Regions from separate parts of the Pseudooceanicola sp. NS-SX9 genome, predicted to be linked through region 1. Evidence: riboswitches for the same ligand, from Rfam matches in the RefSeq annotation. Region 1 holds a riboswitch; each other region holds the start of a gene.
What was found. Region 1 has a riboswitch for cobalamin ahead of AC2ITM_RS16035 (energy-coupling factor ABC transporter permease). Riboswitches for the same ligand answer to the same signal wherever they lie in the genome.
Positions count from the first base shown of each region.

Region 2: linked by a shared signal. The riboswitch ahead of AC2ITM_RS21495 (glutaredoxin domain-containing protein) and the one ahead of AC2ITM_RS16035 (energy-coupling factor ABC transporter permease) in region 1 are both predicted to bind cobalamin.
Region 3: linked by a shared signal. The riboswitch ahead of AC2ITM_RS19490 (HoxN/HupN/NixA family nickel/cobalt transporter) and the one ahead of AC2ITM_RS16035 (energy-coupling factor ABC transporter permease) in region 1 are both predicted to bind cobalamin.

Region 1 covers NZ_CM170818.1:3,370,860-3,376,128, forward strand. The annotation lists gene AC2ITM_RS16030 (chromosome segregation SMC family protein) at 1-2,420, opposite strand, end outside; cobalamin riboswitch at 2,636-2,858, shown strand; gene AC2ITM_RS16035 (energy-coupling factor ABC transporter permease) at 2,893-3,570, shown strand; gene cobW (cobalamin biosynthesis protein CobW) at 3,654-4,733, shown strand; gene AC2ITM_RS16045 (GNAT family N-acetyltransferase) at 4,733-5,191, shown strand.
Region 2 covers NZ_JBXXRN010000005.1:93,060-98,328, reverse strand. The annotation lists gene nrdE (class 1b ribonucleoside-diphosphate reductase subunit alpha) at 1-1,630, opposite strand, end outside; gene nrdI (class Ib ribonucleoside-diphosphate reductase assembly flavoprotein NrdI) at 1,615-2,022, opposite strand; gene AC2ITM_RS21495 (glutaredoxin domain-containing protein) at 2,027-2,260, opposite strand; cobalamin riboswitch at 2,360-2,548, opposite strand; gene AC2ITM_RS21490 (LamB/YcsF family protein) at 2,676-3,446, opposite strand; gene AC2ITM_RS21485 (TRAP transporter substrate-binding protein) at 3,617-4,603, shown strand; gene AC2ITM_RS21480 (TRAP transporter small permease) at 4,682-5,206, shown strand; gene AC2ITM_RS21475 (TRAP transporter large permease) at 5,206-5,269, shown strand, end outside.
Region 3 covers NZ_JBXXRN010000003.1:198,001-203,269, reverse strand. The annotation lists gene AC2ITM_RS19500 (efflux RND transporter periplasmic adaptor subunit) at 1-380, shown strand, start outside; gene AC2ITM_RS19495 (MacB family efflux pump subunit) at 394-2,397, shown strand; cobalamin riboswitch at 2,500-2,696, shown strand; gene AC2ITM_RS19490 (HoxN/HupN/NixA family nickel/cobalt transporter) at 2,794-3,849, shown strand; gene AC2ITM_RS19485 (amino acid ABC transporter permease) at 3,937-4,626, opposite strand; gene AC2ITM_RS19480 (amino acid ABC transporter permease) at 4,646-5,269, opposite strand, start outside.

The DNA.
Region 1 (5,269 bases):
GCGATCCGGCGGTCGGCGCTTTCAAGGCGCAGCCGCCAGCCCGAGACCTCCTTGGTGATTTCCTGCGAACGGCGGGTGCGGGCCTCGCCCTCGCGGCGCAATTCGTCATGGGCGGCGCGGCGCGACATCATCGCCATGCGCGCGGCCTCGACCGCCATGCGGATCTGCTCGATCCCGGCGCGGGCCTCGTCCAGATCATCGAGACCGGCAACCGTCGCCTCGGCATCGGCCAGCTGTTCGCGGGCGGTGGTGGCGTCGGCCTCGTGGCGGGTGACGGCCAGCCCGAGGCTTTCGAGCTTCGAGGCCGAGAGGTTGCGTTCGGCCTCGGCGCGCGACAGGCGGCGGGCGGCATCCGAAACGGCGCGGTCGGCCTCGGTGCGGGCCTGGCGGGCGGCCTTGTCGGCAGCGGTCAGCGCCGAGAGCCGTTCGGCCAGGGTGTCATGGGCGGCGCGGGCGGTTTCGGCACGGGCCTCGGCCATGTCCAGATCGGCGCGCAATTCTTCCAGCCGGTTCAGCTGCTCAAGGCGCAGGGCGGCGGCCGAGGGGGTGTCCTCGGCGCCGGCGCGGTAGCCGTCCCACCGCCACAGATCGCCCTGGACCGTCACCAGACGCTGGCCGGGGCGCAGGGCGGGGTGCAGCGCCGCCCCCTGATCGGCCGACACCAGGCCGATCTGCGACAGGCGGCGGGCCAGCACCGCAGGCGCGCTGACGTGATCCGAGAGCGGCACGGCACCGACGGGCAGCGGCTGGGTCGCGTCATAGCCCGGCAGTTCCAGCCAGCCCGAGGGGTCGGTCCCGGTGATCACCGGGGCGCGCAGGTCATCGGCCAGCGCCGCGCCAAGCGCCTTTTCATAGCCCGGCGCCACCCGCAGCAGATCCAGCAGCTGGCCGCCCTCGACCGCATCGCGCTGGACCAGACGGGCCAGCGCCGCGACCTCGGCCTGCAGGGCCTTGACCTCGCCCTCGGCCGAGGAGCGCGCGGCGCGGGTGTCGGCCTCGGCGGACTGGGCCTCGGCGCGGGCGGCTTCGGCGGTGGCCAGGGTCTCTTCGGCCTCTTCGGCGCGGCCGCGGGCGATCTCCTCGGCTTCGGCGGCGGCCTCGGCCTCTTCGATGGCATGGGCGGCGGCACCGCGGGCCTCGGCCACGGCTTCGCGGGCGCGGCCTGCCTCGGCCTCGCTGCGGGCCAGCATCTTGCGGCTGTCATCCAGAAAGCGCGTGGCGGACTGGTGGCGGGCGGCCAGGCGCGCGACATCCTCGGTCAGGGTCGACAGATCGCCCTCGCGTTCGCCCAGCACCTCGGCGGCTTCCAGCGCCAGCTCCTGCGCCTCGGCCAGGGCATCGGCATGGCCATCGCCCGCCTTGGCCAGTTCGCGGGCCTCCCAGTCGAGGCGTTCGATCGTCTCGCCCGCGTCGCGGTTCAGGCCCGCCTCGCGCTCGCGGTCGCGCGAGAGCTGCTCGATCCGGCTGCGCAGGGTGGCAATGGCCTGCAGGGCGCGGGCCTGCTGGTCCGACAGGCTGTCGCGCTGGACGGAAAGGCGCTGCAGGATGGCGGCGGCGATGGCCTCTTCCTCGCGCAGGGGCGGCAGGGCGTCATCGGCGCGCAGGCGGGCCTCGGCGGCCTCGCGGGCCAGGCGTTCGGCCTGGGCGGTGTTGGTCGCAGCGCCGCGCAGGGCGGCGATGGCAAGGTTGCGCGCCTCGTCGGCCTCGCGCCAGCGGCGATACAGCAGCATCCCCTCGGCCTGGCGCAGATCGGTACCGATGGCGCGGTAGCGCGCCGCCTGACGCGCCTGACGTTCCAGCGACGACAGCTGCTGGGCCATCTGTTCGACCACGTCATCGACGCGGGCCAGGTTCTGTTCGGCCCCCTTCAGCTTCAGCTCGGCCTCGTGGCGGCGCTGATAGAGGCCCGAGATCCCCGCGGCCTCTTCCAGGATGCGGCGGCGCGCCTTGGGCTTGGCGTTGATCAGTTCGGAAATCTGCCCCTGCCGCACCAGCGCCGGCGAATGCGCCCCGGTCGAGGCATCGGCGAACAGCATCTGCACGTCGCGCGCCCGCACGTCCTTGGCATTGGCCTTGTAGGCCGATCCCACGTCGCGGGTGATCCGGCGGACGATCTCCAGCTGGTCGGCATCGTTGAAGCTGGCGGGCGCCAGCCGGTCCGAATTGTCGATGGTCAGCGCGACCTCGGCAAAGTTGCGGGCGGGCCGGGTCGAGGCCCCGGCAAAGATCACGTCTTCCATCCCGTCGCCGCGCATCGCGGTGGGACGGTTTTCGCCCATCACCCAGCGCAGGGCCTCCAGCAGGTTCGACTTGCCGCAGCCGTTCGGCCCCACCACCCCGGTGAGGCCCGCGTTGATCACCAGCTCGGTCGGGTCGACGAAGCTCTTGAAGCCGGTGAGACGGAGGCGGGAAAAGCGCAACGGAAGGGCCCTTCTACGTCAGGTTGCATTCGGAAACTTGCGACAAAGGTGCGGCTGCGGGGCGGGGCTGTCAACGTCCGGCTTACCCGATATGGGATCGTCCACAGGCTTCTCCCCAAGATATTGCGGGTTTCGGGGGGTATCTTCTGCGGTTTCCCGCCCTTTCCGCGCGGGCAGCGGCGGCAAAGCGCCTTGACGCCGGGGGGGCCTGCACGCCACAAGATATCCCATACGGTTCCCGACACGGCGCCCAAGCGCCTCGGGATGAAACGGGAATGCGGAACGGGTGACCCAACCAGGGGCCTGCAGCCGCAGCCGCCCCCGCGACTGTGAAGCGGAGAGCGCCCTCAAAGACGCCACTGGTCCCTCCGGGCCGGGAAGGCAGAGGAGCGCCACGACCCGCGAAGCCAGGAGACCGGCCGTGTAGAGAAACCGAACCGGCTGTCGGGTGTGACGGCCCAAGGAGTGCGATATGCATATCGAACCGGGGCTGATCAGCCCCGCAAAAATGATCCTGTCCTATGCAACGGCCGCAGGCGCCGGCGCCTACTGGCTGAAGACCGCCGCGGCGGGCCTGAAGGAAAAGGGCCTGGCGTCCCTGGCGGCACGCGGTGCCGTGGCAACGGCGGCCGTCTTCACTTTCTTCCAGGTGCTGCCGCACTATCCGGTGGGCATCTCCGAGGTGCATTTCATCCTCGGCTCGACCCTGTTCCTGATGCTGGGCGCGGCGCCCGCGGCCTTTGGCCTGGCCTTCGGGCTGCTGCTGCAGGGCGTCTTCTTCGCCCCCTTCGACCTGCCGCAATATGGCGCCAACGTGACGACCCTGCTGGTGCCGCTCTTTGCGCTGAAGGCGCTGGCCGACCGGCTGATCCCGCGCTCGACCGCCTATGTCGACATCAAGTACCGCGACGCGCTGGCGCTCTCGACAGCATATCAGGGCGGCGTGGTGCTGTGGGTGGCGTTCTGGGCCTTCTACGGGCAGGGCTTCTCGGCCACGACCACGGCCTCGGTCTTCAGCTTCGGCGGCGCCTACATGCTGGTCGTGCTGGTGGAACCGCTCGCAGACCTCGCGGTGCTGGCCGCGGCCAAGTCGCTGAAGGGCCTGCGCGGCTCGGGCCTGACGACGCCCCGCCTCTACGACGCGGCCTGATCGCGCCTTCCCCCTGTCGCGGCGGGTCCCCAAAGGGGGGCCCGCCGTTTCCGCTTCTGATCCGTTCCCTTCGGGAGGCTTCCATGCCCGCAAAGATCCCCGCCACCGTCATCACCGGCTTCCTTGGCGCCGGCAAGACGACCCTCGTGCGCCACATGCTGCAGAATGCCGGCGGCAAGCGCATTGCCCTCATCATCAACGAATTCGGCGACCTGGGCGTCGACGGTGACATCCTGCGCGGCTGCGGCGACGCCACCTGCCGCGAAGAAGACATCATGGAGCTGTCGAACGGCTGCATCTGCTGCACCGTCGCCGAAGACTTCATCCCTACGATGGAGAAACTGCTGGCCCGTCCCGACCGCCCCGACCATATCGTGATCGAGACCTCGGGCCTTGCCCTGCCCCAGCCGCTGATCCGCGCCTTCAACTGGCCGGCGATCTCCACGAAGGTCACCGTCGATGGCGTTGTCACCGTGGTCGACGGCAAGGCCGTGACCGAGGGCCGCTTTGCCCAGGACGAGGCCGCCGTGGCCGCCGCCCGCGAAGCCGATGACAGCATCGACCACGACACCCCCCTGTCTGAACTCTTCGAGGACCAGCTGGCCTGCGCCGACATGATCGTCGTCAACAAGGCCGACCTGATGAGCGACGCAGAGCTGCTGGCCACCATGGCCACGCTCAGGGACGGCGCCCGCGACGCGGTGCAGGTGGTCTCCTCCTCCATGGGCGCCCTGCCGGCCGAGGTGCTGCTGGGCATGAACATCGCCGCCGAGGCCGACATGGAAGCCCGTCACGAGATCCATCACCATCATCACCACCATGATGACGACGACGACGATGATCACGACGACCACCACGATCACGACCATGACGAATTCGAAAGCTTCGTCGTGCCGCTGCCGGAAATCCGCGATCCCAAGGCCTATTGCGATCACCTCTCGCAGGTCATCCGCACCCATGACATCCTGCGCCTCAAGGGCTTTGCCGCGGTCGAGGGCAAGCCGATGCGCCTGACGATCCAGGCCGTGGGCCCCCGGATCGACCATTACTACGACCAGCCCTTCGGCACGGCGCCCCGCATGACGCGGCTGGTGGTGATCGGCCTCGCCGGTCTCGACCGTACCGCGATCGAGGCGGCGCTTGCGGAACCGGTGACCGCCTGATGGTCACCGTCGAACGCACCGATCCCGGTCACCCCGGGGTCGTCCGCCTGCTCGAGGCCTCGCACGCGCTGATGCGCAGCCTCTACTCTCCCGAGGAAAACCATTTCCTCGGGCACGAGGCCCTGGCCCGTCCCGACATCCGCTTCTTCGCGGCCCGCGACGCCCAGGGCACGATCCTTGGCTGCGGCGCGCTGCAGGTCAAGGACGGCTACGGCGAAGTCAAAAGCTTCTTCACCGACACCGCCGCCCGCGGCCAGGGCGTCGGCTCGGCGCTGCTCGCCGCGATCGAGGCCCAGGCCCGCGCCGATGCCCTGCCCCTGCTGCGGCTCGAAACCGGCGACAAGCTGGCCGAGGCCTGCCGCCTCTACGAACGCCGCGGCTTCACCCGCCGCGGCGCCTTCGGAGACTACCCCGACAACGGCGTCTCCGTCTTCATGGAGAAACCCGTCGCCGCCTGACGGTTCTCTCATCTGACCAGAAATACTCCGGGGGGAGGCAGCCGCAGGCTGACGGGGGGCAGCGCCCCCCTCTCGCCC
Region 2 (5,269 bases), on a different replicon from region 1:
CTTCCGGCAGCCAGTCGCGTTCCGTGTATTTCTGGAAATAGGTGCCGGAGGCGTAGCGGCTGTCGGCGAAGCCGCGAAAGCTCTGGCCGCGTTCGCGCGCCAGGCACATCGAGGCGTGCAGCGCATGGTAGGTGACGGCGGCGAAGTAGACCGAGGTGAAGCCGAGTGCGGCGGGGCTGCCGTAGTGGATCCGTTGCCCGGAAAGGTAGCCGTGAAGGTTCATCTGCCCCAGCCCGATGGCATGGCCTTCCGCATTGCCGCGCCGGATCGAGGGCACGCAGTCGAGCGAGGTCATCTCGCTGACCGCGGTCAGGGCCCGCACGGCGGTCTCGACCGTGGCGCCGAGATCGCCCGAGCGCATCACCTTCGCAATGTCGAGCGAGCCAAGGTTGCAGGAGATATCGCTGCCGATGTGCCGGTAGCCCAGGTCCTCGGAGAGGGCCGAGGGGGTGCTGACCTGCAGGATTTCGGAGCACAGGTTCGACATCGAGATCCGCCCGGCAACCGGGTTCGCGCGGTTCACCGTGTCTTCGAACATCAGGTAGGGATAGCCGCTTTCGAACTGGATTTCGGCCAGGGTGCGGAAGAAGGCGCGGGCGTCGATCACCGTCTTGGAGATGCGCGGATCGGCGACCATCTCGTGGTATTTCTCGCTGACCGGGATCTCGGACAGGGCGCAACCGTAGACCTTCTGCACGTCGAGCGGCGAGAACAGGTGCATGGGCGCGCGGGTGCGGGCCAGCTCGAAGGTGATGTCGGGGATCACCACCCCCAGGCTGAGGGTCTTGATGCGGATTTTTTCATCGGCATTCTCGCGCTTGGTGTCGAGAAAGCGCAGGATGTCGGGGTGATGGGCATGCAGGTAGACCGCGCCCGCGCCCTGGCGCGCGCCCAGCTGGTTGGCATAGGAAAAGCTGTCCTCCAGCAGTTTCATCACCGGGACCACCCCGGAGGCCTGCCCCGAGATGCCCTTGATCGGTGCCCCCTGTTCGCGCAGGTTGCTGAGCAGCAGCGCCACCCCGCCACCGCGTTTCGAAAGCTGCAGCGCCGAGGCGATGCCACGCCCGATGCTTTCCATGTCGTCCTCCAGCCGCAGCAGGAAGCACGAGACCAGCTCTCCGCGGCTTTGTCGTCCGGCGTTGAGGAAGGTCGGGGTGGCGGGCTGGAACCGACCCGAGAGGATCGCGTCGATCAGCGCGAAGGCCTGCTGGTGGTCGCCGCGCGCCAGCACCAGGGCGCACAGCACGGCGCGGTCGGTGAAATCCTCCAGGTATTGCGCGCCGTCGCGGGTCTTCAGCGCGTAGCTGGTGTAGAATTTCAGCGCGCCGAGATAGCTGGAAAACCGGTGGTCATGGGCGCGGCCGCGCGCATAGGCCTGGCGCAGGACCTCCGGGGGATAGGGGGCCAGGGCGGCGGGATCGTAATAGCCTTCTTCGACCAGCCACTGCAGGCGGGCGTCGTCCGAGGCAAAGCGGCGGCTGCCCGGAAGGACATGCTGAAGGATATACTGGCGCGCGGCTTCGCGGTCGGCCGAGACCGGCGGCAGGCCGGTGGCATCGGGCAGGTTCAGCAGGGCGTTGAGGGCGCGGTAGTCGGGGGCGCTCAGCGGCTGGACTAGATCGTCGGGCATGATTGGCTCCAGAAGGTCCGAAGCCCGCGCGAGACGCGGGCGATGTCGATGTCGGTGCCGGCCAGTTCCAGCGTCCACAGCAGCGGCACCTGGCACTTGCGGGCGATGATCCGGCCGGCCAGGCCATAGGTGGTACCGAAGCTGCGGTTGCCGGTGGCGATGACCCCGCGCAGCCCGGCACGGCGGCGGGGATCGTTCAGGAAGCGGATCACCATCGGCGGCACGGCGCCGCGGCCCTGGCCGTCGGCATAGGTCGGGCAGATCAGCACATAGGCCGGCGGCGCGTCGGGCAGGGGGCCTGACGCGCCAAGGCGCAGCGCCGGCAGGCCCAGCCGGGCCACGAAGCGTGCGGTATTGCCGCTGGCCGAGGAAAAGTAGACGAGGCTGCCCATGGCGCTAGGCCAGCCGGGCGATCAGATCGGGGCGAAAGCCGGACCAGCTTTGGGGGCCGGTGCCGGTCGTGGCCTCGACCACGGGTGCCTGGCGGTGGCCAAGGGCGCTCAGACGCGCCAGTGCGGCGGCATCCTGGGTCAGATCGACCAGCCGGTAGGACAGCCCATGCGCTTTCAGCGCACGCTGCGTCGCCAGGCATTGCCGGCAGTCGGGTTTTGAATAGACGATGATCGTCATGGCGCGTCCTTCGGTCAGGACGGCAGGCGGGGACGCGCACGGACCGGAACGCCCAACGCGGCCCGGAGACACTGACACGCCCCGAACCCACCGTTCGGGTCAAATCCTGGGCTCCGGGCAGGTCTCCTGACTTCGCGGGTCGACACCGGCGCTCGCCTTCCCGGGGACACCCAGTGGCGCAAGAGCGTGGCTCGCCGCTTACAGTTGCGGGGGCAGTGCCGGATTTTCACCGGCTTCCCTTTTCACCGCGGAACAATGTCCCGCGACACCTGAAGCATCTATATGTAGATCATTTTCGAATAGTGACGTCAATATGCAGACGCAGCCCAGCTGATCCCAGCCGAAGGCAGGGGCGGGGAGGGGCCTGTTTCGCAAGGCACTGACGGGCATATGACCTTGCGGAAGGCGCTTTGGGTCAGGGGCGTGCGAAGGGGGCGATGCCGATGCCGTTTTCGGCCAGGGCGCTGCGCAGACGGTGCGCCATGCCGACGGCACCCGGGGTATCGCCATGCACGCACAGCGTTGCGGGCGCGACCGGAAGGCGCTGCCCGCCGGTCGTCGGGATGACGCCGTTCACCACCATCTCCAGCACCTGGTCCAGGCTTTGCGCCGGATCGTGGATCACCGCGCCGGGCTGGCTGCGCGGCGTCAGCTCTCCGGTGTCGGTATAGGTGCGGTCGGCATAGATCTCGCAGGCGACGGTCAGCCCGGCGCGTTCGGCGGCGGCATAGGTTTCTGAATAGGGCAGCGAGATGAAGACCAGCCTCGGGTCCACCGCCTTGACCGCGCGCACGCACAGCTCGGCCAGGTCGCGGTCGACCGCCGCCATGTTGCCAAGCGCGCCATGGGTTTTCACATGGGTCATCGCGTGGCCCTCAAGCCGCGCCATGCCCTGCATCGCGACGATCTGGTAGACCAGCTGCGCCTCCAGGTCCTCGGGGCGCTCGCCCGAGATCCGCCGCCGCCCGAAACCGTAGAGATCGGCAAAGGACGGATGCGCCCCCACCGAGACGCCCTTTTCCCGGGCCATCCTGAGGGTGCGCGCCATCACGACCGGATCGCCCGCATGAAAGCCGCAGGCAATGTTGGCGGTCGAGACCAGATCCAGCATCGCGGCATCGTCGCCGACGGTGAAGGCGCCAAAGCTTTCGCCCATGTCGCAGTTGAGGTCGATCGTGCGGTCCATCCTGAAGTCCCTGTCATTCGCGCCTATTTGCGCAATTATTGTGCGGAATATTGGAAAGTCCGGCGGATACCCGGGGTAAATCCGCCTGAAACCCTTAATTCGGGATACCGCCGGTGTACTGAAATCTCAAGCCTCCCCAGCGAGGCGATTCCAGCAACAGGGAAAACAGCATGAAATTTGCACGCAAAGTGGCACTGGCCACGCTTCTGGCTGCCGGTCTGGTCGCGCCGGCGATGGCGGAAACCAAATGGGACATGTCGGTCGTCTGGCCGGATGGCAACTTCCAGACCGAGGACGCAAAGGCCTTCGCCGACAAGGTCCGCGAGATGACCAAGGGCGATGTCGACATCACCGTGCATTCCGGCGGTGCGCTTGGCATCAAGGGGCCCGAAGGCATGGCCGCGGTGCGCGACGGCCTGGTGCCTGTGGGCGAGATCCTGATGAGCCAGCAGGTGGGTGACGTGCCTGCTCTGGGTGCGGAATCGCTGCCCTACATGGCGCCGACGATGGCGGACCTGGCCTTGCTGCACAAGTTCACCCGCCCGATGATCGAGGCGGCGGCCGCCAAGATGAACCAGAAGCTGCTGTATATCGTGCCCTGGCCCGGCCAGGCGGTCTATACCAAGAAGCCGATCAAGACGCTGGAGGACCTGAAGGGCCTGAAGATCCGCGTCGTCGATGCCAATGGCCAGGCCTTCTTCAAGGCGCTTGGCGCGGCCCCCGTGCAGATGCCCTGGGGCGAGGTCGTCCCGGCGCTGGCGGCGGGCACGATCGATGCGGTGACCACCTCGTCCTCGTCGGGCGTCGACGGCTCGTTCTGGGAATTCATGAAATACATGAACACCTTCAACTGGCAGGCCTCGTCGGACATCCTGACGGTCAATCTGGATGAATGGAAAGCACTGCCCGAGAAGGACCAGAAGGCGATCGAGGCCGCCGCCGCGCAGATGGAAGGCGAATTCTGGCTGAACTCGCATAACGAGGACGCCAAGAAGCTTGCCATCCTGAAGGACCACGGCGTCGAGATCACCGCCCCCTCCTCGGATCTGAAGGCCGAGCTGATCGAGAAGGCCAAGCCCCTCTGGGCCGATTTCGAAAAGCGCGTGCCCGAGGCCGCCCCCTATATCGACACCTACCTGACGGTGCGCGGCAACTGATCCCCGCCGCCTGACCGTGTGGCCGGCCCTGCCTCTCCCTCCCGGGGCCGGCCCTTTTTCCTTCCGACCGGAGACCCCATGTCCCCCTCCCGTTTCGATACCTTCATCCGGCCCGTCGACTGGCTGAGCGGGCTGGCCAACGTGCTGGCCGCGCTGTGCCTGTTCGGGATCTTCCTGCTGGTCGGCGCCGAGATCGTGCTGCGCAACCTCTTCCTGACCAGCCTCGATTTCTCCTGGGATGTCTCGGCCTACCTGATGGGGGCCTCGTTCATGCTGTCGGCGGCCAGTGCGCTGAAAAGCGGCTCTCATGTGCGGGTGACGGCCCTGCGCGAGGTGCTGCCCGAGGGGCCCGCGCGCCTTCTGGATGTGGCGGCCTGCCTGGTGGGGCTGGTGATCGCGGTGGCGCTGGCCTGGGCGCTTGGCCAGGCGGCCTGGCTGTCGTTCCTGCGCGGCTCGACCTCGGCTTCGGTGGTGCGCATTCCGCTGGCCTGGCCGCAGGGCGTGCTGACGCTGGGCACGACCCTTTTGTGCCTGCAGATCGTGGCGCAGCTGCTGCGCCTGCTGCGCGGCGAGGCGCTGGCCACCGGCGAGGGGATCGAATGATGCCGCAGATCGTCCTGACCCTGGCCGGGCTGCTGGCGGCGCTGCTGGCGGGCGGTGTCTGGA
Region 3 (5,269 bases), on a different replicon from region 1:
CCAGCGATGATGCGATCTATTACATCGGTACTTTCGACGTGCCGAACCCCGACGGCCGGTTGCTGACCTACATGACCGCGCAGGTGCATATCGTGACGGCTTCGGCGAAGAACGTGCTGCTGGTGCCGTCCTCGGCGGTCAGCAGCCGCGGCAACGCCAGCTTTGTCGACGTGCTGGGCCCCGATGGCCATCCCCGGCCGCAGAAGGTGACGGTGGGCCTTGATGATCTCAGCCAGGCCGAGATCACCTCGGGCCTGACCGAGGGCGAGACGGTCGTGCTGGGCGAGGGCGGTTCTGACAGCACCAGCAGCAATACCCGGATGCGCTCGCCCATGGGCGGGCCGATGGGCGGTGGCGGCCCCGGCGGGCCGCGTCCGTGAGGCGATGATGGACATGCAATCGCAAGACGCCCCTGCCGCCGCCCGCCCCGATGCCGTGATCGAGCTTTCGGGCCTGGGCAAGGTCTATCCGGCGGGTGATGCCGAAACCTGGGTGCTGCGCGACGTCGACCTGACGATCCGCCGCGGCGAGATGGTGGCCATCGTCGGTGCCTCGGGGTCGGGCAAGTCGACGCTGATGAATCTGATCGGCTGCCTGGATACGCCAAGCGCCGGGCGCTACCGGCTGTTCGGCCGCGATGTCTCGGCGCTGCAGGCGGACGAACTGGCCACGGCCCGCCGCGACCACTTCGGCTTCATCTTCCAGCGCTACCACCTGCTGAACGAGCTGACGGCCCTCGGCAATGTCGAGATGCCCTCGATCTACGCGGGCCTGCCGGGGCCTGCGCGCCATGACCGCGCCGGGCGCCTGTTGCAAAGGCTGGGCCTGGGCGAGCGTCTGCGCAACCGCCCCGGCCAGCTGTCGGGCGGCCAACAGCAGCGGGTTTCCATTGCGCGGGCGCTGATGAACCACGGCGATGTGATCCTGGCGGATGAACCCACCGGCGCCCTTGATACCCAGAGCGGCGACGAGGTGCTGCGCATCCTGCGCGAATTGCACGCCGAGGGGCACACGATCCTGATCGTCACCCATGACATGGACGTTGCCCGCCAGGCCGAACGCATCATCGAGATCCGCGACGGCGTGATCATCGACGACCGCGCCAACCCCGCCTTCCGGCCGCAGCCCGCCACGCAGACCGATGCGGCGCCGCTGCGTACCGCGCCCGCGGCCGGCCTTGCCAGCCACCTGCGTCAGGGGCGCGACCGCCTGCGCGAAGCCTTCCTGATGGCGCTGCGGTCGATGAACGCGCACCGTTTGCGCACCGTGCTGACCATGCTGGGGATCATCATCGGCATCGCCTCGGTGGTCTGCGTGGTGGCGCTTGGGGCGGGCTCGCGGCAGATGGTGCTGAAGAACATCTCGAACCTCGGCACCAACACGCTGGAAATCTTCGCCGGGCGCGGTTTCGGCGATCCGCATTCCGGGCGGATCACCACGCTGTCGGTCGGTGATGCCGATGCGCTGGCGGCGCTGCCCTATGTGGCGGCGGTGACGCCGACGGTCTCGACCTCGGGGGTGGCACGCTTTGGCAACAAGGAGGCCAGCGCCCTGCTGAACGGCGTCGGCGCGGGCTATTTCTCGGTCAAGGGCACCAAGCTGGTCGAGGGGCAGTATTTCACCGAAAGCGCGGTGCGCAACTATACCCAGGACGTGGTGATCGACGGCAATGCCAAGACCGCGCTGTTCGATCCGCTGCATGTCGATCCGCTGGGCCAGGTGGTCATCGTGGGCCAGGTCGCCATGCGCGTCGTGGGCGTGGTCGAGGCCCAGGCCAACGGCTTCGGCTCGTCGGGGAACCCGTCGTTCTACCTGCCTTATACCACGGTGCAATCACGGTTTCTTGGCAGCAGCTCGCTGCGTTCGATCACCCTGCGGGTGGCGGATGATGTTGACATGGACAGCGCCGAACAGGCGGTGTCGAACCTGCTGAAGCGGCGCCATGGCACGGTTGATTTCAACATCCTGAACACCGACGACATCCGCAAGACCATCACCAGCACAACCGAGACCATGACCTTTCTGATTGCGGCCATTGCGGTGATCAGCCTGGTGGTGGGCGGCATCGGGGTGATGAACATCATGCTGGTGTCGGTCTCGGAACGGGTGGGAGAGATCGGCGTGCGCATGGCCGTGGGGGCGCGGCAGGCCGACATTCTGGTGCAGTTCCTGCTGGAGGCCGTGCTGGTCTGCCTGCTGGGCGGCGTCATCGGCGTCGGCATCGCGCTGGCGGCGGGGCCGGTGATTTCGCTGTTCCAGCCGAACTATGCCTTCATCTACTCGCCGGTGACGATTCTGCTGGCCTTCGCCAGCTCCAGCCTGGTGGGGGTGGTCTTTGGCTACCTGCCTGCGCATAGCGCCTCGCGGCTGGATCCGGTGGTGGCGCTGTCGCGCTAGGCCCGCATCCCCGGCCAGGGCGCCCTGGCCGGGGGTCGATCAATCCCTGCCGGCGCCGCCCTGCCGGCGCGGCCACGGGGCATTGATCCGACGGTCATCCTGGCGCATAGAGACGGTGATGGTTCCCCTTCGGGGGAGAATAGGGAATGCGGTGCCGTGCCTTTGGGCGCCATGCCGCGGCTGCCCCCGCAACTGTAGGCGGAAAGCCGGACCGATGATGCCACTGGGCCATGACCCGGGAAGGCCGGTTCCGGCGTCGATCCGCAAGCCAGGAGACCTGCCATCGCAAACGTCACGGTGGAAGTTTCGGGCGGGGTGTCCCGGAACGCCAGGGTCGCATGGGTGCGGCGCGGCTTCTCTGCTATGACACCGGATGCGTCAGGCAGAGGAGGACCAATGCCAAGCCCCTTGTCCCGTCTTTTCAACGAAACCGCGCCCGAGCTGCGTCCGCGGCTGATCGCGATCTACGCGCTGCTGCTGGCGATGAATGCAGGCGCTTGGCTTTGGGCGCTGGTCGCGTTCTGGAACCAGCCGACGCTGCTGGGGGTCGCGCTGGTGGTCTATGGGCTGGGCCTGCGCCATGCCGTCGATGCCGACCATATCGCGGTGATCGACAACGTGACCCGCAAGCTCATGCAGATGAACCAGCGGCCCGTGACGGTCGGTTTCTGCTTTGCCATGGGTCATTCCAGCGTCGTCATCATCGCCGCGACGGCGGTCGCGGTGGCGGCGACGGTGCTGGGGGATTTCCCGGCCTTCCAGGGCGTGTCGGGGGTGATCGGCACGCTGGTCTCGGGGCTGTTCCTGCTGCTGGTGGCGGCGATGAACATCGCCATCTTCCTGTCGATCTGGCGCAACTACCGCCGGATCCGCGCCGGTGGCACCTATGTCGAGGAAGACCTGGACATGCTGCTGGGCAATCGCGGGCTGCTGTCGCGCCTCTTTCGCCCGGCCTTCCGCTTTGTCACCCGCAGCTGGCACATGTACCCTCTGGGCGTGCTCTTCGGGCTGGGCTTCGACACCGCGACCGAGGTCGCGGTTTTCGGCGTGTCCGCGGCCCAGGCGGCCAACGGCCTGTCGATCTGGGTGATCCTGGTGTTTCCCGCGCTGTTCACCGCGGGCATGTCGCTGGTCGATACCACCGACGGGGTGATGATGCTGGGCGCCTATGAATGGGCCTTCGTCAAGCCGATGCGCAAGATCTACTACAACATGACGATCACGCTGGTCTCGATCCTGGTTGCGGTGCTGATCGGCGGGGTCGAGACCCTGGGCCTGCTGCGCGAACAGTTCCATCTGACGGGTGGCTTCTGGTCGCTGGTCGCGGGGCTGGACGACAACTTCAACAACCTCGGCTTTGCCATCATCGCGACCTTCCTGCTGGCCTGGGCGGTGTCCTGGGCCATCTACCGCCTGAAACGCCTGGACGAGGTCGAGGTCCGCACCGGCTGACGCCCGGCGCGGGACATGCCCCCGCCCGAATGCAAAAGGCCGGTCCCCGGAGGGGGGCCGGCCTTCGCCTTTTCGGGGCAGGGGGTATCAGCTGCGGCGGCGCAGGTGGCTTTCCAGACGGTCCGCGCCTTGGGTGACCAGATAGGCGATGACCATGTAGATCACCACCGCCACCACGAAGGCCTCAAGGTAGTAGAAGTTCAGCGCTGCGGTCAGCTGCGACTGGGCGAAGATGTCGATCACCTCGATGGCGAAACCCAGCGACAGCGCCTTCATGATCACCATGACCGAATTCGCCAGGTCCGGGATCGCCGAGACGATGATCTGCGGCAGCATCACCCGCCGGAACAGTTGCCAGCCGCTGTAGCCCAGCGATTTCGCCGCATCCGACTGGCCGGTGTCGAAGGAATTCAGCGCGCCCTTGATCACCTCGGCCTGGAAGGCCGCGACGCAGGCCGCCAGCGCCAGCACTAGCGTCACCCAGTTCGGGATCTGGCCGGTGGTCTCGATGCCGACCAGGCTGCCCAGGAACTCAAGCGCGTCGGGCAGGCCGTAATAGGCCAGGAAGATCACCACCACCATCGGCACGCCCTTGAAGGCGACCTTGTAGGCGGTGACCAGCTGGCGCAGCACCGGGATGCGGCGGTGTTCGCACAGCGCCAGCACCCCGCCCAGCAGCGTCGACAGGATGAAGATCGTCACCGCCATCGCCAGCGTCACCGGCACGGCCGACAGGATGCTGAGGAAATCGGGAAGAAGGATGGAAGCATCGAACATGGATCAGGTCCTTTCCGTCTCAGACGCCGGCCGAGGGACGCACCGCCAGACGCGGGCCCCCGGTCACGTAGCGGGCCGAGCGGCGCTCGAACAGGCGGATGATGGCCCAGGCGATCAGGCACAGCAGCGAATAGAGCACCGCAAGCACCAGGTAGGTTTCGAACTGATACTGGTTGTAGTCGCGTTCCATCACAAGGTGGGCGGTGGCCATGACGTCGGCGGCCCCGATGTACATCACCAGCGCCACGTTGTGGATCAGGTAGATGATGGCATTGCCATAGCCCGGCAGCGCGATGTGCACCGCCTGCGGCCCGATGGTGCGGCGCAGCTTCTGCACGAAGGTGTAGCCCAGCGAATCCGCGGCCTCGTGCTGGCCCTTCTCGACCGCCAGATAGGCCGGGCGCATGACCTCGGACAGGTAGCCGCCGTGATAAAGGCTGAGGCCCACCATCGCCGCCACGTTGGAGGTGAAGATGTCGGCCATGCCGAAGGCGGAAAACAGCACCGGCAGCCCGTAGAACACCACGAACAGCTGCAGCACCACCGGCACGCTGCGCGCATAGGAGACGTAAAGATCGGCCAGCTGGCTGAGCACCGGGATCCGGCGGATCCGCAACACCGTCGCGACCAGCGCCAGGCAGAA